DNA from 4 places in the Rhizobium sp. BR 249 genome. Region 2 is predicted to be linked to each of the others. Evidence: riboswitches for the same ligand, from Rfam matches in the RefSeq annotation. Region 2 holds a riboswitch; each other region holds the start of a gene.
What was found. A riboswitch is a leader RNA that binds a small molecule or an ion and turns the genes downstream of it on or off. The one in region 2 is predicted to bind cobalamin.

Region 1: another riboswitch for cobalamin. It lies ahead of cobU (bifunctional adenosylcobinamide kinase/adenosylcobinamide-phosphate guanylyltransferase); the one in region 2 lies ahead of QD408_RS05370 (CbtB domain-containing protein).
Region 3: another riboswitch for cobalamin. It lies ahead of bluB (5,6-dimethylbenzimidazole synthase); the one in region 2 lies ahead of QD408_RS05370 (CbtB domain-containing protein).
Region 4: another riboswitch for cobalamin. It lies ahead of nrdH (glutaredoxin-like protein NrdH); the one in region 2 lies ahead of QD408_RS05370 (CbtB domain-containing protein).

Annotation. Positions count from the first base shown of each region.
Region 1 covers NZ_JARWKX010000026.1:140-5,541, reverse strand. The annotation lists gene QD408_RS21690 (chloride channel protein) at 1-750, opposite strand, end outside; cobalamin riboswitch at 978-1,373, shown strand; gene cobU (bifunctional adenosylcobinamide kinase/adenosylcobinamide-phosphate guanylyltransferase) at 1,655-2,164, shown strand; gene cobW (cobalamin biosynthesis protein CobW) at 2,169-3,224, shown strand; partial or broken gene cobN (cobaltochelatase subunit CobN) at 3,228-5,402, shown strand, end outside.
Region 2 covers NZ_JARWKX010000004.1:28,728-34,129, reverse strand. The annotation lists gene QD408_RS05385 (acetate/propionate family kinase) at 1-529, opposite strand, end outside; gene QD408_RS05380 (putative bifunctional diguanylate cyclase/phosphodiesterase) at 647-2,218, opposite strand; gene QD408_RS05375 (histidine phosphatase family protein) at 2,687-3,235, opposite strand; cobalamin riboswitch at 3,291-3,441, shown strand; gene QD408_RS05370 (CbtB domain-containing protein) at 3,467-3,676, shown strand; gene QD408_RS05365 (CbtA family protein) at 3,791-4,525, shown strand; gene QD408_RS05360 (hypothetical protein) at 4,522-5,145, shown strand; gene QD408_RS05355 (sulfite oxidase-like oxidoreductase) at 5,130-5,402, opposite strand, start outside.
Region 3 covers NZ_JARWKX010000024.1:75,321-80,722, reverse strand. The annotation lists gene QD408_RS21175 (methyl-accepting chemotaxis protein) at 1-1,844, opposite strand, end outside; cobalamin riboswitch at 2,065-2,251, shown strand; gene bluB (5,6-dimethylbenzimidazole synthase) at 2,293-2,982, shown strand; gene QD408_RS21165 (DUF2865 domain-containing protein) at 2,995-4,089, opposite strand; gene QD408_RS21160 (low molecular weight protein tyrosine phosphatase family protein) at 4,299-4,619, shown strand; gene QD408_RS21155 (NADP-dependent malic enzyme) at 4,643-5,402, opposite strand, start outside.
Region 4 covers NZ_JARWKX010000017.1:118,719-124,120, forward strand. The annotation lists gene QD408_RS17375 (TIGR03862 family flavoprotein) at 1-674, opposite strand, end outside; gene QD408_RS17380 (MerR family transcriptional regulator) at 747-1,169, opposite strand; gene QD408_RS17385 (heavy metal translocating P-type ATPase) at 1,241-3,508, shown strand; cobalamin riboswitch at 3,639-3,864, shown strand; gene nrdH (glutaredoxin-like protein NrdH) at 4,127-4,348, shown strand; gene nrdI (class Ib ribonucleoside-diphosphate reductase assembly flavoprotein NrdI) at 4,362-4,763, shown strand; gene nrdE (class 1b ribonucleoside-diphosphate reductase subunit alpha) at 4,742-5,402, shown strand, end outside.

The DNA of each region.
Region 1 (5,402 bases), on a different contig from region 2:
CGGGACATAGTCGGCCGGCACGACCGAACCGAAGCTGCCGATATCGATGGTGAAATCACCCTCGGCAAGCAGCCTTGCGACGAGCGTGGACACGAGGGCGGAGGTGACGACCGGCGTCAGCGACACGATCGTATAGGTGCCGATGATCAGCTCGAAGGCATAGAAGGCGCCGGTCAGCGGTGCGTTGAAGGCGGCGGCGATGGCGCCGGCCGCGCCGCAGCCGACGAGGACGCGCAGGTCGGAGCGGCGAAGCTGCAGCTTCAGGCCGAATTTCGAGGCGAGGCCTGCGGCAAGCTGGGTATAGCCGGCCTCCAGGCCGACGGAGGCGCCGAAACCGTTGGAAATCAGGTTCTGCACGGCGACGATGATGCTGTCGGTGAGCGACAGGCGGCCGCCATGCAGCGCATTGGCCTCGATCGGGTCGACCATCGGCTTCTTTCGCCGTTTCGCCAGCACGAAGAACAGCAGCCCGAGCAGCAGGCCGCCCATGACGGGAGCGGTGAGCAGCAGCAGCTTGTCGTCGATCAGCGATGAACTCAGCCTTTCGTCGTCCGAGATACCGAAGACCAGCTGGTGCAGTTCATTGGAAACGAAGCTCATGCCGGTGACGGCAAGTCCCGAGGCGATGCCGACGACGGCGCCTGCCAGCGACAGGCCGACCTCGCTGCGGCGGGTCAGCGCGCGCAGCCGCCCCGGGTCGAAGAAAACACGCAGCGCGCGCAGGCGGCGCCGATCCAATTTCATAAGCATGGCTAGACAACTAGGCGGGGAGAGACCCGGTCAAGGGTGACGGTGCAGTCCGCTTGCAACGGAATTGCGGCGAAAAGCCGGCGCGCCGATCAAATATTCATAACGTAAGCCTCTGATAAAAGACGATATTTCCGGTAGAGTCAGTCGTATTGGCTTGGAAGCCGCAGGTAATCCGCGCCGAGAGCGGCTGCGAAGGCCGGTTGACTTCAATCCCCGGCTTGCCTAACCATCCTGACATAACGGATGGTTCCGGATCGGCGTTGCGCCCTTCCGGATGAAAAGGGAATGTGACGGGGTGGACCCAAACCGGGCGCCTTCATCACAGCCGACCCCGCGACTGTAGAGCGGTCAGGGTCTTCCATCCGGCATCGAGCCCTTTTCGCCGGCAGCCAGCAATGGTGCGGGCGGGCGAAGCGGAGGAGATGCCGGAAAAGCCACTGGACATGCATGGTGATCAACCGGGGCCGGACGCCTCTATTTCTACGAATCGTCCACCTCTTCGCCAATGCAGCCGGGAAGGCGAGGCAGATCCGCCGGCACGATCAGGGCGACCGGAAACGGTTTGCCCCGATCGCGGCCGATACCCGCGAGCCAGGAGACCTGCCATCCCGTGCCGGGCGAAAAGCCCACCCCTGGGCAAAGCGCCCGCTGCCAGCACGGAGGTTGTTTTGGCTGAACGACTGAATTCAGCGCTGCCTTGTGTGGTGCGCGCCTCTCTCTCTTCCCTCATTCCTGTGCTTGTCACAGGAATCCAGCCACCGCGCGTCTGCGCGGTGAATGAAGCTATAACGCTGTTGAATGAGTCTTTCGTGCCCAAGGACTTGGACACGCTGGATTCCTGTGACAAGCACAGGAATGAGGGAGGTCGAGGAGCACGCGCGCTTCCTCTACTGGCGGTGTTGTCATGACCACCACCCTCATCCTCGGAGGCGCACGCTCCGGCAAATCCCGCTTCGCCGAAAACCTCATCATCGCGACCGGCCTCGATCGTCATTACATCGCCACCGGCCGGGCCTGGGACGATGAGATGCAGGCGCGTATCGACCAGCACAAGGACGATCGTGGCCCCTCCTGGATCACCCATGAGGAGCCGCTGGAGCTTGCCGAGCGGCTTGCGGCCATCGATGGCGAGGGCAGGGCGATCCTGGTCGATTGCCTGACGCTGTGGCTCACCAATCTGATGATGGAGGGGCGCGATATCGCGGTTCAGGCTGCGGCGCTTGCCGCCTTTCTGCCGCAGGCGAAGGCGCGGCTCGTCATCGTTTCCAATGAAGTCGGCCTCGGCATCGTGCCGGAGAACCGCATGGCGCGGGAGTTTCGCGACCATGCTGGAAGGCTGCACCAGATGATCGCGGCGAAGGCTGCGGAAGTTTATTTCGTCGCGGCAGGGCTGCCGCTGAAAATGAAGGGTTAAGTGCATGAACCAGCAGAAAATCCCCGCAACCGTCATCACCGGCTTTCTCGGCGCCGGCAAGACGACGATGATCCGCAACCTGCTCACCAATGCCGGCGGCAAGAAGATCGCGCTCATCATCAACGAGTTCGGCGATCTCGGCGTCGACGGCGATGTGCTGAAGGGCTGCGGGGCGGAAAACTGCACCGAGGACGACATCATCGAGCTGACCAATGGCTGCATCTGCTGCACGGTCGCCGACGATTTCATTCCGACCATGACCAAGCTTCTGGAGCGCGACCAGCGCCCGGATCATATCGTCATCGAAACCTCGGGCCTTGCCCTGCCGCAGCCGCTCGTCGCCGCCTTCAACTGGCCGGATATTCGCAGCGAAGTCACCGTGGACGGCGTCATCACCGTGGTCGATAGCGCCGCCGTCGCGGCCGGCCGTTTTGCCGACGATCACGATGCCGTCGATGCGCGCCGCGCCGAGGATGAATCGCTGGATCATGAAAGCCCGATCGAGGAACTGTTCGAGGACCAGCTGACCTGTGCCGACCTGATCGTGCTCAACAAGACCGATCTGATCGACGCCGACGGTCTCGGCCGCGTGAAGAGCGAAGTCGCCTCGCGCATTGCCCGCAAGCCGGTGATGATCGAAGCCAGGAATGGCGAGGTGCCGGCCAGCGTGCTGCTCGGCCTCGGCATCGGCACGGAAGACGATATCGCCAACCGCAAGTCCCATCACGAACTGGAGCATGAGGATGGCGAGCCGCATGACCACGATGAGTTCGACAGTTTCGTCGTCGAGCTCGGCGCAATCGCCGATACGGCTGTGTTCGTCGAGAAGCTGAAGGGCGTCATTGCCGAGCATGACGTGCTGCGCCTCAAGGGCTTCGTCGACGTTTCCGGCAAGCCGATGCGCCTGCAGCTGCAGGCCGTGGGTGCCCGTATCGACCAGTATTTCGACCGCGCCTGGGCGCAGGGCGAAACGCGCGGCACGCGCCTCGTCGTCATCGGCCTGCACGAGATGGATCAGGGCGCGGTGCGCAAGGCGATCGAAGCGCTCGTCCGAGGATAGAGAATGCATCTGCTTCTGGCCCAGCAGGGAACGATCAGCGATGGCGACGAGGCGATAGACCTCGGTCAGTCGCCGGGCGATATCCTGTTCCTCTCGGCTGCCGATACCGAGCTTGCGGCAATTGCCGCGGCTCATGCCGGCGGGGCGACAGGGTATTCGCTGCGGCTTGCGAGCCTGATGAGCCTGAAGCATCCGATGTCGGTCGATACATACGTTGAACGGACGGCGCGGCATGCGAAGCTGATCATCGTGCGGGCGCTGGGTGGGGCGAGTTATTTTCACTATGCGCTGGAGGCGCTGCATGCGGTGGCGGCGCGCTGCGGTGCGCTGATTGCGGTGCTGCCGGGGGACTCCAAGCCGGATGCGGGGTTGACGCCGTTTTCGAATGTGGCGCTGGAGGATCTGAATGCGCTGTGGGGCTATCTGATCGAAGGTGGTGACGCCAATGCGCGGGGCTTTCTGGCCTATGCGGCGGCGATGCTTTCGGGCGAGGAGAAGCCGGCGCCGGCTGCGCCGTTGATGAAGGCGGGGATCTGGTGGCCGGGGCGGGGACTGGTTGGGGTTGAGGAGTGGAAGAGGCTGGTTTCTGGCGTTTCTCCCGCAGCCACGACCTCGACGGCAGACGGGAGCATTGCCTGTACGACAGAAGAGGTGGAAACCGAACCTACGATCCGCCCCGTCGTCGCCATCGCCTTCTACCGCGCCCTTGTCCAGAGCGGTGAAACCAAACCCGTCGAAGCCTTGATCCAAGCGTTGCAAGCAAGAGGCCTTAATCCCCTGCCGGTCTTCGCCTACAGCCTCAAGGACCCCGTCTCCAAAGGCATTCTCGAATCCATCTTCACTGACCTCAAACCCGATGTCGTCATCAACACCACGGGCTTTGCCGTCTCCGCCCCCGGCGCGGATCGCGAGCCGACCGTGCTTGAGGCGAATGACGCCGTCGTGCTGCAGGCGATCTTTTCCGCTTCGTCGCGGGAGGCCTGGGCTGCCTCGTCGCAAGGGCTCTCGGCCCGCGATCTCGGCATGAATGTCGCGCTGCCGGAAGTGGATGGCCGGGTGCTGTCGCGCGCCGTCTCCTTCAAGGCGGCGGCCCGTTATGATGCTGATGTCGAGGCCAATATCGTTTCCAGCGAGCCGGATACGGGGCGGATGGATTATGTGGCTGCCCTTGCCGCCAACTGGGCGCGGCTGCGGCAGCGGTCGGAGGCGGAGCGGCGTGTTGCGCTCGTCATGGCGAATTATCCGAACCGTGATGGACGGCTCGGCAATGGCGTCGGCCTCGATACGCCTGCCGGCACCGTCGAGGTGATGCGGGCGATAGAGAGGGCCGGTTATTCCATCGCCGATATTCCCGCCGATGGCGATGCGCTCATGCGGTATCTGATGATGGGGCCGACCAATTCTGGCTTCGACGGTAAGGTGGTGCGCGAGAGGCTTTCCCTGAGTCGATACAAGAGCTTCTTTGCGTCTCTTCCCGATCAGATTCAGGATGAAGTGACGGCGCGCTGGGGCGATCCCGAGGCCGATCCTTATCTGCGGGATGGCGCTTTCGCGCTGCCCTTTGCGCGCTTCGGCGGGCTGCTCGTCGGCATCCAGCCGGCGCGCGGCTATAACATCGATCCCAAGGAGAGCTATCACTCGCCCGATCTGGTGCCGCCGCACGGCTACTTTGCTTTCTATGCTTTTCTCCGCGAAGAGTTCGGCGCCGATGCGGTCATTCACATGGGCAAGCACGGCAATCTGGAATGGCTGCCGGGCAAAGCACTGGCGCTGTCGGAGACGTGCTACCCCGAAGCGATCCTCGGGCCGCTGCCGCATCTCTATCCCTTCATCGTCAACGATCCCGGTGAGGGTACGCAGGCCAAGCGCCGCACCGCCGCCGTCATCATCGATCACCTGACGCCGCCGCTGACGCGGGCGGAAAGCTATGGGCCGCTCAAGGATCTGGAGGCGCTGGTCGATGAATATTACGAGGCCTCGGGCGGCGATCCCAGGCGTATCCGATTGCTGAGCCGGCAGATCCTTGAACTTGTTGCCGATATCGGGCTGGACCGGGATGCGGGGATTGCCAAGGGCGAGAGCGAAGGCGAGGCGTTGAAGAAGCTCGATGCCTATCTCTGCGATCTCAAGGAAATGCAGATCCGTGATGGGCTGCATGTGTTCGGGGTCTCGCCGGAA
Region 2 (5,402 bases):
GCTTGATACCCTCCTCGTGCAGCGCCCGGGGGATGGCGAAGCGGCGGACGAGATCATCCTGTGTGGCATGGAAGGCCGTGTCGAAGGACGCCGTCTGGAGAAGGTGCGGCTTCAAATGCCTGAGCGCACGGATGAAGCGCAGCGCCTGCGGCTGGTGCAGGGGCGCAAGCGGGGTCAGCGCATCGACGGCATCGATGGCGGCGGCGTCGAGCGCGACCGGCCCCGTAAAGCGGTCGCCGCCATGGACGACGCGGTGCCCGGCGGCGCGCACGGCGGCAATGTCGAAATGATCGGCGAGGAGAGCGAAGGTCTCGTCGATGACGTCATGCAGGTCTTCCGTCACCTCTGACTTCAACGGCACCTCGAACCTCTGCGGTCCTTCCGTCAGATTGAGCGAAAGCGGCTCGGCGCGGAAATCGATCACCCCCTTGCCGATACGCCGCGCTCTGGCTCCCTCGATCGCGAAGATGCCGATCTTCACGGTCGATGAGCCGGCGTTGAAGGTCAGGAGGAGGTCGGTCGATGGCATGTCTTCAGAGACTCCGCACGAGGCGTCACGATGGCCGAACTTAGCGCCGGGGCTTCGGACGGAAAGGCATTTGTCCGCCGATCGGGCATTTTCGCTACATAGCTCGCAGTCGGTGAGTCAGGCCGTGGAGGCCAGATTGGCCTTGCGATCGTCAATGAAGATGCTCGCCTCGGCGGCGGGCATCGCCTTGCCGAAGAGATAGCCCTGGCCGATATCGCAGCCGAGCTGCAGCAGGAAGGCGAGCTGGCCGTGGTCCTCGACACCTTCCGCTGTCGTCTTGATGTTCAGGCTCCTGCCGAGGCCGAGCATGGCGCGGACGATCTTTTCCTGCCGTTCGTCGTCGCGGCAGGTGGCGGTGAAGCTCTTGTCGATCTTGATCTTGTCGAAGCGGTAGCGGGCGAGCTGGGCGAGGCTCGAATAGCCCGTGCCGAAATCGTCGAGCGCGATTTGAATGCCGGCCGCGTGCAGTTCGTCGAGGACGAGGGCGGCGACAGCAGGGTCCTGGATCAACGCGTTTTCGGTGATCTCTATTTCAAGGCGCTGCGGCGGCAGCCGGCTTGCGGAGAGAACCTTGAGGATGCGCGAGGTCAGCAGCTTGTCTTCCATCTGCACCGGCGAGACGTTGAAGGACAGCATCACCTGCTCGGGCCAGGCGAGCGCGTCGCCGCAGGCCTGGGCGAGAAGATCCTCGAACAGAGCGGTGATCATGCCGGTTTCCTCGGCGATGCCGATGAAGACGGGCGGCGGAATGTTGACGCCATCCTCGCCGATCCACCGGGCCAGCGCCTCGAAGCCGCAGAGCTGGCCGGTCTTGAGGTCGATCAGCGGCTGATAGAAGGGTTTGATCGCCTTCTTGGAGATCGCGGCGCGCAGCCTCGTTTCCAGCGCGGCGCGTTCCGCCACCTTGTCCTGCATCGAGGCTTCGAAGACGAGATGGTGGTTGGGGCCGCGCGATTTTGCTTCGTACATGGCAAGGTCGGCGCGGTGCGCGGCATTCTCAAGCGGTTCGGCTCCCTCGGCCCAGCGGTCGTAGCCGACGCTGGCGCCCACTTCGACGGCAAAGCCGTCTATGTGAATCGGCCGGGTGACGGCCTGGATCAAAAGCTTGGCGAAACGCTCCTCGCGCTGCGCCGTCAGGCCGAAGGCGACGATGATGAATTCGTCGCCGCCGAAACGATAGACGCAATCGGCATTGCCGATTGCGCAGATACGCTTGGCGACCTCGATCAGCAGGACGTCGCCGCCCTTGTGGCCGACGAGATCGTTGACTTTCTTGAAACCGTCGAGATCGACGGAGAAGATGGTGACGTTGCGAGCCCACTCCTCGATCTCGGCTTCCTCGTCCAGGATCGGCCGCGAGAGGATCTTGCGCTCGAAGGCGTAGCGGTTCGGCAGTCTGGTCAGATGGTCGTGGGTGGCTGTCCAGTCGGCCTTCGCCTGTGCGGTGGCGCGCAGCTCCATTTCCTTGCGCAGGTCGGCGATGCGCAGCACGGAATAGATGAAGCTCATGGCGCCGGCGATGCCGAGGGCAAGAATGAGCTTGTTCGCTCCGTACTTGCCGAAACCGGTCATGAAGGAGACGAGGCCGTCGTCGAAGTGCAGCAGCGTGCTGAGGATCCAGAGGGTTACTCCGAACACCACGACTGACACGCATTGCCTTCCGGCCCTGCTTTGGAAAAACGCCGGCATTATTGCCTTCTCCATCTCCACCCTGCGCCGAGGTATCACGAAAATCTGAAATGTTCGTTGAAACCAGAAGGCGAATTGTTGGAGAAGCAGCCTGTTTCGGCGCTACAGGGGCAGCGATTGCGCTGCGGCCGTTCGTCGGCGCGGCTGGGAAGACAGGGGAGTCGGGTTGAACGGCGAGGGGAGAGAGCGGGAAGAACGAGGGCGAGCGTGCTGCCGCATCGCTCGCCCTGTCTCGCTTTTTCAGGCGGTGACGATCAGCAGCGGGACGCTGACGACCAGACCGACCAGAATTACGGTGAACGTCGCAACCCGCATCAAACGCAGGCGCCGCGTACGCTCCCCACTCCAATCATATGTCATGTCTTCCATCTCCTTGGGACAAGGAAGTAGTCCCGGTCAAACCCGGTTCAATAGAGATGACGCTATTTGCTTGCGTAAGGCTGGACAGTATGAGGGGTATCTAATTCTCTAGAAGCGCAGTGACCAGCGCTGTCCATTGCTGGTCATACGAACGACCGCCAGCGGCTCGACGTCGATGAGCCAGAAGGACGGGAGCGGCGCCTCAAGCACATGCGCGGTCGCCGCCCGGATGACGGCCGGGTGGGTGACGGCGATCACATGGCCTCCGAGCAGGGATTGCTCGTCCATCCAGCCGGCGACGCGCCTGCGCAGGCCGAGAAAGCTCTCGCCTCCGTGTGGGGCGGCTTCCGGATCGCTCATCCAGACCACGAGATTCTCCGGCTCTTCAGTCCCGATCGCCGCTATCGATCTGCCGGCCCAGCGGCCATTGTCGCAGTCGGCAAGCCGCTGTTCCATTTCGGCTTCGAGACCGAGTGCTGCAGCGGTCTGGCGGGCGCGCAAAGCCGGGCTGGTGACGATACGGTCGGCGTGGGGCAGGCGGGCCATCCTGCCGGCTTCCTCGACCGCTTTGTCTTCCAGCGGTTCGTCGAGCGGAAACAGGGCCTTGCGGCTTGCCGCCGTCGCGCCGTGGCAGATCCAGGTGAGGCGCGTATTCACCATCGTTCCGATCTCCGCAATGTGGTGGGGACGGCGCTTTGCCGGCTCGTGAAGTTTCGTTGACAGTCTCTCCGGCGTGCAGATATAACCGTGGCGTTGCGGGTTTGGAAGCCGGTGGAAATCCGGCGCGGTCGCGCCACTGTGACCAGCGTGTCGAAACTTCTTCGCGCTGGAAGTCAGACCCTGCCGCACAACACTCTTTCGACTGAACGCGTCATTCCGGAGGAATACATGTCTGACACTACTTTTGCACCTGTCGCGGCACCGGCGCCGATCCCGGTAGGGGAAATCCTGCCCTGGGCGATCTTTGGCGGCCTGCTGATGCTGATCGTTCTCTATTTTGTCGGCACCGAGGAAGGCGCGATGGCGCTGTTCAACGGCATGTATGTGCACGAATTCGTGCATGACGCCCGCCATCTCCTCGGCTTTCCCTGCCACTAAAGCGCATCGCGATCTTTCAGATTCGCTTCTCGCGCTTTAGGTCTTTGTTTTACGCATGTCGTTCTCGCAAAACCGCTGCACAGTTTTGCGCGACATGCTTAGGGGGATACTGACATGGTTGGAAATCTTCTGCTTCGCGGCATGCTCGCGGGCGTGATTGCCGGCATCCTGATTTTTGCCTTTGCCCATACCTTCGGCGAGCCGCTGGTCGATGCGGCGATCGCCTTCGAGGAGGCGAGTGCCCAGGCGGCCGGCGAAGCCGCCGAACCTGAGATCGTCAGCCGGGCCACGCAGGCCGGTCTCGGCCTTTTCACCGGCGTCATGGCCTACAGCATTGCTGTCGGCGGGCTTTTTTCGCTTGCCTTCGCTTTCGTGCACGGCCGCCTCAGCAGCCTTTCGCCGCGCGGCACCTCGGCCGTCATCGCCATTGCCGCCTTCGTGGCGGTCGTTCTGGTTCCTGCCGTCAAATATCCGGCCAATCCGCCGGCGGTCGGCAATCCCGATACGATCGGTGTCAGGACCGAGCTGTTCTTCCTGATGATCGTCGTTTCGCTCGCCTCGCTGATTGCGGCGGTGGCGCTTTCGCGCCGCCTTGCCGGACGCTTCGGTCTCTGGAACGGCGCGATCATCGCCGGCTCCGCCTATCTCGTCTTCATCGGTGCGGTTCTCTATCTCTTGCCGCCGATCAACGAGGTGCCGGAGAATTTCTCGGCGATGGTGCTCTGGCGGTTCCGCACGACCACGCTCGGAATGCACGCGATCCTTTGGGCAGCGCTCGGTATTGTTTTCGGAGCGCTGGCCGAAAGGCGTCTCGGCGCCAAGAGTGGTCTACGGCCAGCTTTCCGGTGATCCGGCGCGACGACAGGCTTGGTGTTCTCCTTGGGGCAAGCCTGCTTCTCATCATCGCCGGTGACGCCTGCGCGCATTCTCGCAGCGCAGGCGGCAGCCATGGCGGTATCGATATCCCGGAAATTTCCCACGGCGAGATGGCAGTGATTTCGGACTATCGCCGTGGGATCATCGACCTCGCATCCCGTGCAGTCGATACCAACGAGCCGTTCCGCCGCGTGCTGAACTATGCCGAGATCCAATATTCCTATTGCCTGTGGGGCAGGGTGCCGGGCAGCGTGACGGACGAGGAAAGTCCGTTCAACGAATGCGCCCATGCCTATCTCGCGGCAACGAAAGCCGTGCTGATGGCGATGCGGGAGATGCCGCTGGAGGCGCCTGCAGCAGGAGAAATCATCTCCGCCGTCGACGCCGATATGGTGCGGCGTGGGCTTGCGCTCGTCACCTGCCAGTTCAGCGGCGAGGCCTTTAACACGGCCGATATCATCAAGCCGCGCTGGAGCAAGATACCACTTCATTTCGCCAGCATGGCGTCACTGGCGGGGCTTGCCGCCTTGTTGGGGTTTGCCGTCCTGGCGCTTCGCCGTTTCCTGCGGCCGAAGGCTCAATCGTCGGAATAACGCTGCTCGCGCCACGGATCACCAAGCATGTGGTAGCCGTTCTTTTCCCAGAAACCGGCCTCATCGGCAGCGATCAGCTCGATGCGGCGCAGCCACTTGGCGCTCTTCCAGAAATAGAGATGCGGCACGACGAGGCGCATCGGGCCGCCGTGATCTGGTGTCAGCGGCAGACCTTCCCATGAGGTCGCGAGGATCGCGTCCTCGGCGGCGAAATCGGCAAGCGGCAGGTTGGTGGTATAGCCGTCGTAGCTCGTCAG
Region 3 (5,402 bases), on a different contig from region 2:
GCAACGGCGGCGTTTCCTGCATGCCGCTGCGTGAAGCTCCTTGGCTCGGGGCGAGGCTGGCGAACGGGTTGAGCAGGTCTGGGCTGGCCGGCGGCAGAAGCGCCGACGGTGAACCTGCCGGCCGAGTCCTGCAGAAGGCGGCCCTGCGTGAGCAGTTCCTGGCAGGCCGCGTTGGTTTCTTCGACCATTGCCGCGTTCTGCTGTGTCGCCTGATCCATCTGGTTGATCGCGCCGTTGATCTCCTGCAGGCCTGTCGCCTGCTCGCGATAGGACTGGACGATGGAGGCGATGCTGTCGCTGATGCGGTTGATCTGCTCCTCGATCTTCAGCAGGGCATCGCCGGTTTGGTTCACCAGTCCGACGCCGGCTGCAACCTCATCGCCCGATACATTGATCAGGTTCTTGATTTCCTTCGCGGCATTTGCCGAGCGCTGGGCGAGTTCACGCACTTCCTGGGCGACGACCGCAAAGCCCTTACCGGCCTCGCCGGCTCGCGCGGCCTCGACGCCGGCGTTCAGCGCCAGCAGGTTGGTCTGGAAGGCGATCTCGTCGATGACGCCGATGATGCGGCCGATCTGGCTGGAAGAGGTCTGTATCCGGTCCATCGCTCCGATGGCATCACGCACCACCGTGGCCGAGACATGCGCGCTGCGCTTCGTCTCCTCGACCAGCTGCCCGGCACTTTCGGCCCGCTGCGACGATGTTCTGACCGTCGTCGTCACCTCATCGAGCGCTGCCGCGGTTTCTTCCAGTGCTGCCGCCTGCTGCTCGGTGCGTTTCGCGAGCTGATCCGCGGAGGATGCCAGCTCGCTCGAGCCGCCTTCGACTGCGACGGAGGCGGTCTTGATCTCGGTCAGCGCGGCTGCGACCGCTTCGACCATGCGGTTGAAATCCTGCCGCAATTTATCGAATTCGGGGCCGAGGTCGGCGAGGCGCGTGGAGAAGTCACCTGCGGCAAGCCGTTCCAATGCATTGGCGAGCGTGTTCATTACCAGCCGCTGGGTGTTGCTCGACTCTTCCGTCAAGGATGCGTTGCGCGCCCTTTCGGCATCGAGAGAGGCGCTCTGCTCGGCAGCAGCCCGTTCCCTTTCGACCTTCACAATCGCTTCCTCACGGAAAACCTCCAGCGCCCGCGCGAGGAAGCCGATTTCGTCGCCATTTTCCCTATAGGTGACGGGAGAGGCCAGGTCGCCTTTCTGCAGAGCGCTGATTCTTCCACTGAGGATTCTGAGCGGGCGGCCGACGAGGCTTCGCATGGCGAGAAGGAATGCGATGACGGCCATGGCGGTGATCACCGATTGCGTGATCAGCGAAACGAAGACTTTCTGCTGGACTTCGGCAGCGATCTTCTCGACGGACCAGTTCGTCACGATGTAACCGGTGGCCTTGCCCGACTTGTCCAGCGGGAGGGGCGCGATGATCGTGACGACACCGGCCGACACTCCGCCGTCGTCGATCGTCGTTTTTTCCGGCTTGGCACCGAGGCTCTTCTTCAAATCGTCGGTTGCAGGCAAGCCGCCGATGCCGTCGCGTGTCCAGGTATCGACGGCGGCGAGATCCGCGTTGAAAGCGGCAAACTGCACGAGGTCGAGCGAGGGATCGTCGCGGTAGAGCGAATAGGCCTCTCTAACGGCATTCGCCTTGCCCCATTTCACGCCGCCGGCGGCCACGGATGCGAACTGTTCCACATCCTTGGACCAGTTCGTTTTGGCGCTATCGATCAATGCCTGGGTTTCATGCATCCAGGTGTAGGCGGCGAAAGCAGAGATGCCGCAGAGATTGACGGCGACGATGATTGCCGACAGCTTGGCTGTCAGAGGCATCGTTTTTAGAAAATGGAACATGCCGCGGGGCCTCGAAACGCAGCGCAGTCGGAGCTGCTCTCGACTGGCCTATCAACACGGGCATCGACGCCGGCGGTCGCAGCATGAGCACTCATGCCCATGTCCTCCTTGCAACCCAAAACGCGCAATTGCAGTCTGTATTTTTTTTGTAAAGAAATGATAAAGTGAAAGGGCTTTGGTGCGCATTATCCGGCTCGGCTTGCCGCAGCCCCCGTTTCCTGAAATAGATGCGCCGTCAGGTGCCCGCCGTCGAGGCGGGAGAATCGGGAATCCGGTGCAAGGCCGGAACGTGCCCAACGCTGTAAGGCCGACGTCTGCCGTTCAACACGCCACTGGTTTTCGCCGGGAAGGCTGCGGCAGACGGATGACGCCAAGTCAGAAGACCGGCCTGGCGAGATAGACCCAACCCGCGCGGACGGCGGGCGGTTGCGTTGTTGGGGATTTGACGATGCGACCCTTTGACGAGGATGCCCTGTCAGCGGCATCCGGTTTTTCCATGGCCGAACGCGAGGCCGTCTATCACGCGATCATGACGCGGCGGGACGTTCGCAGCCAGTTTCTGCCCGATCCCTTGCCTGACGATGTCGTGGAGCGGCTGCTGACGGCTGCCCATCACGCGCCTTCCGTCGGCTTCATGCAGCCGTGGAACTTCGTTCTGGTTCGAAGCGCCGAGGTGAGGGCTGAGGTGCGCGATGCCTTCGTGAAGGCGAACGAGGAGGCGGCGCTGATGTTCGAAGGCGAGCGGCGGCAGGCATACCGCTCGCTGAAGCTCGAAGGGATCGTCGAGGCGCCGCTCGGCATATGCGTGACCTGCGATCCCACGCGCAGCGGCAGCGTGGTGCTTGGGCGCACGCACAATCCCAGGATGGATAGCTATTCCACAGTCTGCGCGATCCAGAACCTCTGGCTTGCGGCCCGCGCCGAAGGCATCGGCATCGGCTGGGTCAGCATTTTTCGCGAAGACGATCTGAAAGCCATTCTCGGCATACCCGATCATATCGAGGTGGTCGCCTGGCTTTGCGCCGGCTTCGTCGACCGGCTCTATGACGAGCCCGAACTCGCGGTCAAAGGCTGGCGGCAAAGGATGCCGCTCGAAGAACTGGTCTTTCACGATGAATGGGGGCGGAGTGAGCGCTGATCAGCGTCGCAATCATTGCTGCTGGGGCTGCGGGCCGGGGTTTGCCGGATTGGCAAGGTCGATCGAGCCCTGGTCGCCGGCCAGGAATTGCGGGCCGACCTGGCGGACCTTGTTCTGCGTGGGATCGTAAGGACGTTCCGGAACGGATGGCTGCTGCGGCGGCGGCGCTACCGCGGCATCCTTTGCCGGCGGATTGGTATGGATGGTGGTGATCGAACCCTGCTGCGGCGGTTGGCTCAGAGCCTGCTTGCCGCGCATCTCATTGTAGTAGGCGGTGAGATTGCAGGCGCAGGCGTTTTTTTCGCCGGGTGCGCGGTTCTTATAGGCGAATGCGTTCTTCATGGCGCTGTAGGGCGTGCCTGTCGCCACCGAGATCATGTTCGAGGCTTCCGTGCTCCTGACGTCGCGATAGAAGAGCTGGGTCTCGATGCCGGGGCACATCTTGGCGCAGGTTTCGGCGTCCCGGCCGAAATCGACCGACGTGGCGTTCGAGCTGATCGGAAAGAAGCCGCCGTCGCAGCTGCGCACGCACATGGTACTGACGGGTGAAAGCATCTGGGCTTGCGGCAGGCCGTAACGCGGGTCGATCTCTCCTCCGCCGCCGAGCGGAATGAAGGTGTCGCCGCGCATTGCCTGCTCCTCGATGCTGGGGGCGGGATCGTTGGCGCTGCGTTCGGAGGGCGCATAGAAGTTTTCGCTGTTGCAGCCGTTGCGCTCCAGAGCGGCCATCAGTTCGCGGCGCGCGCCGTCATCGCCTTGGCCGCGCAGCTCGTCGCGGCGATCCTGGAGATAGCGGATATTGTCGATCATCCGGGCTTCGGCCTGCGAGAGCTCGGCGCAATAATCGGCATTCTCGCCGCCGATCACGACCATGCTGCCCGAGGTGCAGCCGTAGCTGCGCAGATCGTTGCGAACCTTGCGCAGCTCGAGGTTCTGCTCGGCCATGGCGCTGGCATATTGGCGCGCTTCCGGCCCATTGTTGTTGCCGATCGATCGCGGCAGGTCGGCGAGGCGGCCGCGCAGGTCGTTGCAGATAGCGCCGGACTGCGCGGCGGCGGGCGATGCCAACGCAAGAAGAAGAACAAGAGACAGGTTTCGGCGTTTCACGGCGTCGTCCCGGAATGAGCACACGGTCGAAGGATCGATGCGACGTCACTTCGCCGCGTGGTTTCTCTTAGCGTGTTTCTCTTAAGAAGCTGAGCTAAATTCTTAGCGCATTTTCGCGATTTTTTCCAGCAAAGGCGATGGCGGCCTTCGGTTTCGCTTGCGTCAGGAATTGTGCTATCGCGAAACATATACCGTCAGAGAAGCCAAACGTGAAAAACGTCCTATTCATATGCAGCCAGAACAAGCTTCGCAGTCCGACTGCGGAACAGGTTTTCGCCGACTGGCCAGGCATCGAGGTCTCCTCGGCCGGCACGAACAATGATGCCGAAAACCCGCTGTCCGCCGAGCAGATCGAGTGGGCTGATATCGTGTTCGTCATGGAAAGAGCTCACCGTACGAAACTTCAGAACAGGTACAGGTCAGCTCTCAAAGGCAAGCGCCTGATATGCCTTCATATTCCAGATGATTACGATTTCATGGACCCTGCGCTCATCCAGCTGCTGAAGGCTAAAGTCCCTCAGCATCTGTAGGTTCAATTTCGCCGGCAGCCGGCTTATGCCGGCTGCGATGCCTCGACGACGGCCAATGCCGCCATATTGACGACGCCGCGGGACGTCACCGAGGGGGCGAGAATGTGGGCGGGCATGGCAGCGCCGAGCAGGATCGGGCCGACATGCAGGCCGTCGGTCATCGACTTCACAACGCCGAGCGTGATGTTGGCGGCATCGAGGTTCGGGAAGACGAGCAGGTTCGCCTCGTCATGCAGCGTCGTATGCGGCATGACTCGCTTGCGGAGTGCTTCGGTGATGGCGCTTTCGCCGTGCATTTCACCATCGACTTCGAGATCCGGGGCGGCGTCGCGCACGAGCTGCAGGGCGTTGCGCATCTTCGTCGCGCTTTCGGACTCGCGCGAGCCGAAGTTGGAATGCGAGACGAGGGCAGCGCGCGGCGTGATGCCGAAGCGGCGGATTTCCTCGGCTGCCATGACGGTCGCCTCGGCGATCTCTTCGGCGCTCGGATTGAAGGTGACGTAGGTGTCGGTGAAGAAGGTTGCGCCGCGCTGCGAGATCATCAGGCTCAGCGCCGAGAAATCGCGGACATCCTTGCGCTTGCCGATGATTTGGCGCACGTCGCGCAGGTGCTTTTCATAACGGCCTTCGAGGCCGCAGATCAGCGCATCGGCCTCGCCGCGCCGCAGCGCCAGCGCACCGATGACGGTGGTGTTGGTGCGCACGATGGTGCGGGCCGCTTCCGGGATGACGCCACGGCGGCCGACGAGCGAGAAATAGAGATCGACATATTCGCGGAAGCGC
Region 4 (5,402 bases), on a different contig from region 2:
CTGCCTGCCTCGGATGTGGCGGTGACGGATTTGACCGGCTCGCCGGCGAAACGCTCACTGAAATTCGCGCTCCAACCGATGACGAAGCCACAATTGGCGGGCCGGAAGGTGTCGATCTCGACGCCCCTTTCCGACAGCCAGGGCAGCCAACTCGCATCGGAGCCGAGGCGCGGCCAGCTTGCGCCGCCGAGCGCCAGCAGGGCAGCATCGCAATGGACGATGCTGCGGCCTTCCGGCGTTTCGAAAACGTAGCCCTCTTCGGCAAAACCGATCCAGCGGTGGCGGGTGCGCAGGGCAACGCCTTGGCCTTCCAGTCGCCTGAGCCAGGCGCGCAGCAGGGGAGAAGCCTTCATCACTGTCGGAAAGACCCGGCCGGAGGAGCCGATGAAGGTCTCGGTCCCGAGCCCTGCAGCCCACTCCCTGATGTCATCGGGGGTAAAAGCATCAAGCGCAGGGCGCAGACGGTCGGAGGCTGTGCCGAACCGCGTGGCGAAACTGATATAGTCCTCGGAATGGGTGATGTTGAGACCTGATTTGCCGGCCAGCAGGAACTTGCGGGCGAAGGTCGGCATGGCGTCACAGACCGTCACTAAATGACCGGAGAGCGAAAGCAGTTCGGCAGCCGCAAGGCCCGCCGGGCCACCGCCGATGATCGCAACCCGCTTCTGGTTCATGAATGTCTTCGCCCGATTCTTTCTGATGCAGTTTTGGCGCGAGGACGAGTCACCTGCAAGGGCGCAACCACGTCAGTGGTGCGAATGCGTGCACTGGCCATGATCGGCGAGAACCTCGATGACACGGCATTGGTCGACACGGCCGTGGCCGCAGCCTTCCACCATAATTTCCAGCTCGGCCTTCAGCGCCGTCAGGCTGCGGATGCGTTGCTCGACCTCGACGAGGCGGGCCTTGGCGATGGCATCGGCCGAGGCGCAGGATTGATGCGGATCGTCCTGCAAAGTGAGCAGCGTGCGGATCGCCTCGATTTCGAAACCGAGTTCGCGGGCATGGCGAATGAAGGCGAGGCGGTTGATGTCGGCGGGCTCGAAGGAGCGCTGGTTGCCTTCGCTGCGGCCTGGGGCGGCGAGCAAGCCGATGCTCTCGTAATAACGCACCGTCGGCACCTTGACGCCGCTCCGGCGAGCCGCTTCGCCGATGGTGATCTTTTTCATGATTTTCCTCTTGCACCTCTAGTCGCTAGAGGATGTAGGTGGGATGCTTCTGTTTGACAAGGAAGCGGATCATGGCTGAGACGAGCGAGACACGATACCGGGTCGGTGGCATGGATTGCGCCGCCTGCGCGACCAAGATCGATACGGCGGTCAGACGCGTGGCAGGCGTCGCCGATGTTTCCGTCTCGGTGGTGGCGGGCACGATGACTGTCCGGCATGACGGCAGCAGCGACCTCAAGGCGATCGAGAAGAAGGTGACGGGGCTTGGCTATTCCGTCTCGCCTTTTACCGGAGGGGCAGCCTCTGTGCCTGAACGCGGTTCGCATCATCATGATCACGATCACGCGGGCCACGACCACGATCATGCGAGCCATGATCACGCGGGTCATGATCACGATCATGAAGGCCATGGTCACGACCACGCCTATGGCGAAAAGGAAATCGAAGGTCTGCACGGGCACGACCACACGCCGATGACCGGTCCCTGGTGGCAGAGCAAGAAGGGCCGGCTGACCATTTTCTCGGGCGTGGCGCTCGTTGCCGCCTATGCCGTCGGTCATCTCGTGCCGGCGATTGCATCCTATGCCTTCATCGTCGCCATGCTGGTCGGTCTCGTGCCGATCGCCCGGCGTGCGGTCATGGCGGCGCTATCCGGCACACCGTTTTCGATCGAGATGCTGATGACGATCGCCGCTGTCGGCGCCGTCATCATCAATGCGGGAGAGGAAGCGGCGACCGTCGTTTTCCTGTTCCTCGTCGGCGAGCTGCTGGAGGGTGTGGCGGCGGGCAAGGCGCGCGAAAGCATCCAGTCGCTGACGGCCTTGGTGCCGAAGACCGCGCTGCTCGAAGACAATGGCCAGATGCGGGAGGTGCCGGCGGAAAGCCTTGCCGTCGGCGCGATCATCATGGTTCGCCCCGGCGACCGCATCTCTGCGGACGGTGTCATCGTTTCCGGCGAGAGCGCGGTCGACGAGGCTCCGGTGACGGGCGAAAGCACGCCGGTGCGCAAGGGCGTCGATGCAGTCGTCTATGCCGGTACGGTCAACGGCGATGCAGTGCTCAGGGTTCGCGTCACGGCGGCCGCTGCCGACAATACCATCGCCCGCGTCGTCAAGCTGGTGGAGGAGGCGCAGGAATCGAAAGCGCCGACGGAACGCTTCATCGACCGGTTCTCGGGCTATTACACGCCCGGCGTGGTGGTGGTCGCCGCGCTGGTGGCGGTCGTTTCGCCGCTGTTTTTCGGCGGCTCGTGGAACGAATGGATCTACAAAGGTCTTGCCATCCTGCTGATCGGCTGCCCCTGTGCGCTCGTCATCTCGACGCCGGCGGCGATCGCCGCTTCGCTCTCGGCGGGTGCCCGGCGCGGGCTGCTGATGAAGGGCGGCGCGGTGCTGGAGACGCTCGGCAAGGTAACGATGGTCGCCTTCGACAAGACGGGCACGCTGACGGAAGGCAAGCCTCGGGTGACCGATATCGTTTCCTTCGGATTGAGCGAGGCGCAGCTCCTGTCGCGCGCGGCGGTGCTGGAGCAGGGCTCCAGCCATCCCTTGGCGCTCGCCATCCTCAACCGCGCCAAGGCCGACGGCGTTCCCGTGCCGCCCGCCTTCGAGCTGGAAGCGGTGCCGGGCAAGGGCGTCAGCGGCAAGGTTGGCGGCGAGACGCTGGATCTCTTGTCGCCGTCGGCTGCCCGCGAGCGCGGGGCGCTGGACGGGGAACAAGAGTCGCGCATCACGGCGTTCAACGACGAGGGCAAGAGTGTGTCGGTGCTGCTCGTCAACGGCGCTGCGGCCGGCCTGATCGCCATGCGCGACGAGCCGCGCGAGGATTCCGGGGCCGGGCTCTCGGCGCTTAAATCGGCCGGTGTCAAGGCGATGATGCTGACGGGCGACAACAAGCGGACGGCGGCAGCCGTCGCCGGCATGCTCGGCATCGATTGGCGCGGCGAGATGATGCCGGAGGACAAGCAGCGGGTCGTCGGCGAATTGAAGCGCGAGGGCTTCGTCGTCGCCAAGGTCGGCGACGGCATCAACGATGCTCCGGCGCTTGCCGCCGCCGATATCGGCATCGCCATGGGCGGCGGCACCGATGTGGCGCTGGAGACGGCGGATGCCGCCGTGCTGCACGGACGCGTCGGCGACGTGGCGAGGATGATCGCGCTTTCCAAGCGGACGATGCGCAATATCCTTGAGAATATCACCATCGCGCTCGGGCTGAAGGCGGTCTTCCTGGTGACGACGATCGCCGGCATTACCGGGCTCTGGCCGGCGATCCTCGCCGACACCGGCGCCACGGTGCTGGTGACGATCAATGCGCTGAGGCTGCTGCGTGTAAAGGCGTGAATGTTTTCCCGAATGGCGGTCTGGTTTCGTTAAGCTTTCGTTATCCCTGTTTTTCACAGGAACGCAGCGATTTCAAACCTGCCGTAACGCGATGCACAAACCATCCGTTGACGTGAATTCGGATTCGCGTACTATATCTAGTGTTCGAGGTTCCCTCGATTCGTGAGGATCGAGGGCTAAGACGGGAATACGGTGCGTTGCGCCATCATGGCGCGGCAATGCCGGAGCTGCCCCCGCAACTGTAAGCGGCGAGCAACTGTCCGATTTCAGGTCACTGGAGTATGATGCTCCGGGAAGGCTGGGCAGGGTGCTTCGACCCGTGAGCCAGGAGACCTGCCTCGAACGAAACGTCCACGGGCGGGGTGTCCGGAAGGTCGCGTCTACGAAGGCGGAATAAATCCGTGTCTGTTGCGCTGCCCCGAACGTCCGCATGAGCACTTCGGGGTTTGAAGTCATGTCGAGAGCATCAAGGCCGCCGCCTGCGCAGATTCTGCGAGGGACGACGTCAGGCGTTTAAGCGCCAACTTTGCCAGATCATTATCAAGCGTTGCCCCGGACGCCGCACGGCGCCCGATCCCAGTCCCGTGTCCTGAATTCATTGACATCACGAGGAACATGATGAGCGTTACCGTTTACAGCAAGCCGGCTTGCGTCCAATGCACCGCCACCTATCGCGCCCTCGACCGCCTGGGCGTGGATTATGAAATCGTCGATATTTCCGAGGATGCCGAAGCACTCGATCGCGTGCGCGGCATGGGCTACATGCAGGTTCCGGTCGTGGTTGCCGGCAGCCAGCATTGGGCGGGTTTCCGTCCCGACATGATCAGCGCGCTCTCCTGAGCGGAGAAAAGCGATGGGGCTGATCGTCTATTATTCGAGCCGATCCGGGAACACCCATCGTTTCGTCGAGAAGCTGGGACTGCGCGCGGCGCGCATTCCCGTCGACGCTGAAGGCATCCACATTCACGAACCCTATGTGCTGATCTCGCCCACCTATTGCGGTGACGGCGGCAAAGGAGCCGTGCCCAAGCAGGTGATCCGCTTCCTCAACGATGCGGAAAACCGTTCCAACATCCGCGGCGTGATCGCCGCGGGCAACAGCAATTTCGGCGAGACCTACGGGCTTGCCGGCGACGTGATCTCGCGGAAATGCCAGGTGCCGTATCTCTACAGGTTCGAGCTTCTGGGAACGGCCTGGGATGTCGCCAATGTCAAAGACGGGATGGGACGATTTTGGACACGGGAACAAATCTGACGCGGGATGCGGGCGCAAAGCCGCTGAAAGCGGCTGAAACGCTCGATTATCATGCGCTGAACGCGATGCTGAACCTCTATGACGATGAGGGCAGGATCCAGCTCGACAAGGATCGCATGGCGGCCAAGCAGTATTTCCTGCAGCACGTGAACCAGAACACCGTGTTCTTTCACAATCTCCGGGAAAAGCTCGATTACCTCGTGACCGAAGGCTATTACGAGCAGGAGGTTTTCGACCAGTATTCCTTCAATTTCGTCCGCGACCTGTTCGACCAGGCCTATGCCAGGAAATTTCGGTTCCCGACCTTCCTCGGCGCCTTCAAATATTACACCAGCTATACGCTGAAGACCTTCGACGGGAAGCGCTATCTCGAGCGCTACGAAGACCGCATCTGCATGGTGGCGCTGGCTTTGGCGCGCGGCGACGAAGCCCTTGCCCGCGACATGGTCGACGAGATCATTTCCGGCCGTTTCCAGCCGGCAACGCCGACTTTTCTGAATGCCGGCAAGAAGCAGCGCGGCGAGCTCGTCTCCTGCTTCCTGCTGCGCGTCGAGGACAATATGGAATCGATCGGCCGCTCCATCAATTCGGCGCTGCAGCTTTCCAAGCGCGGCGGCGGCGTGGCCCTGTCGCTGACGA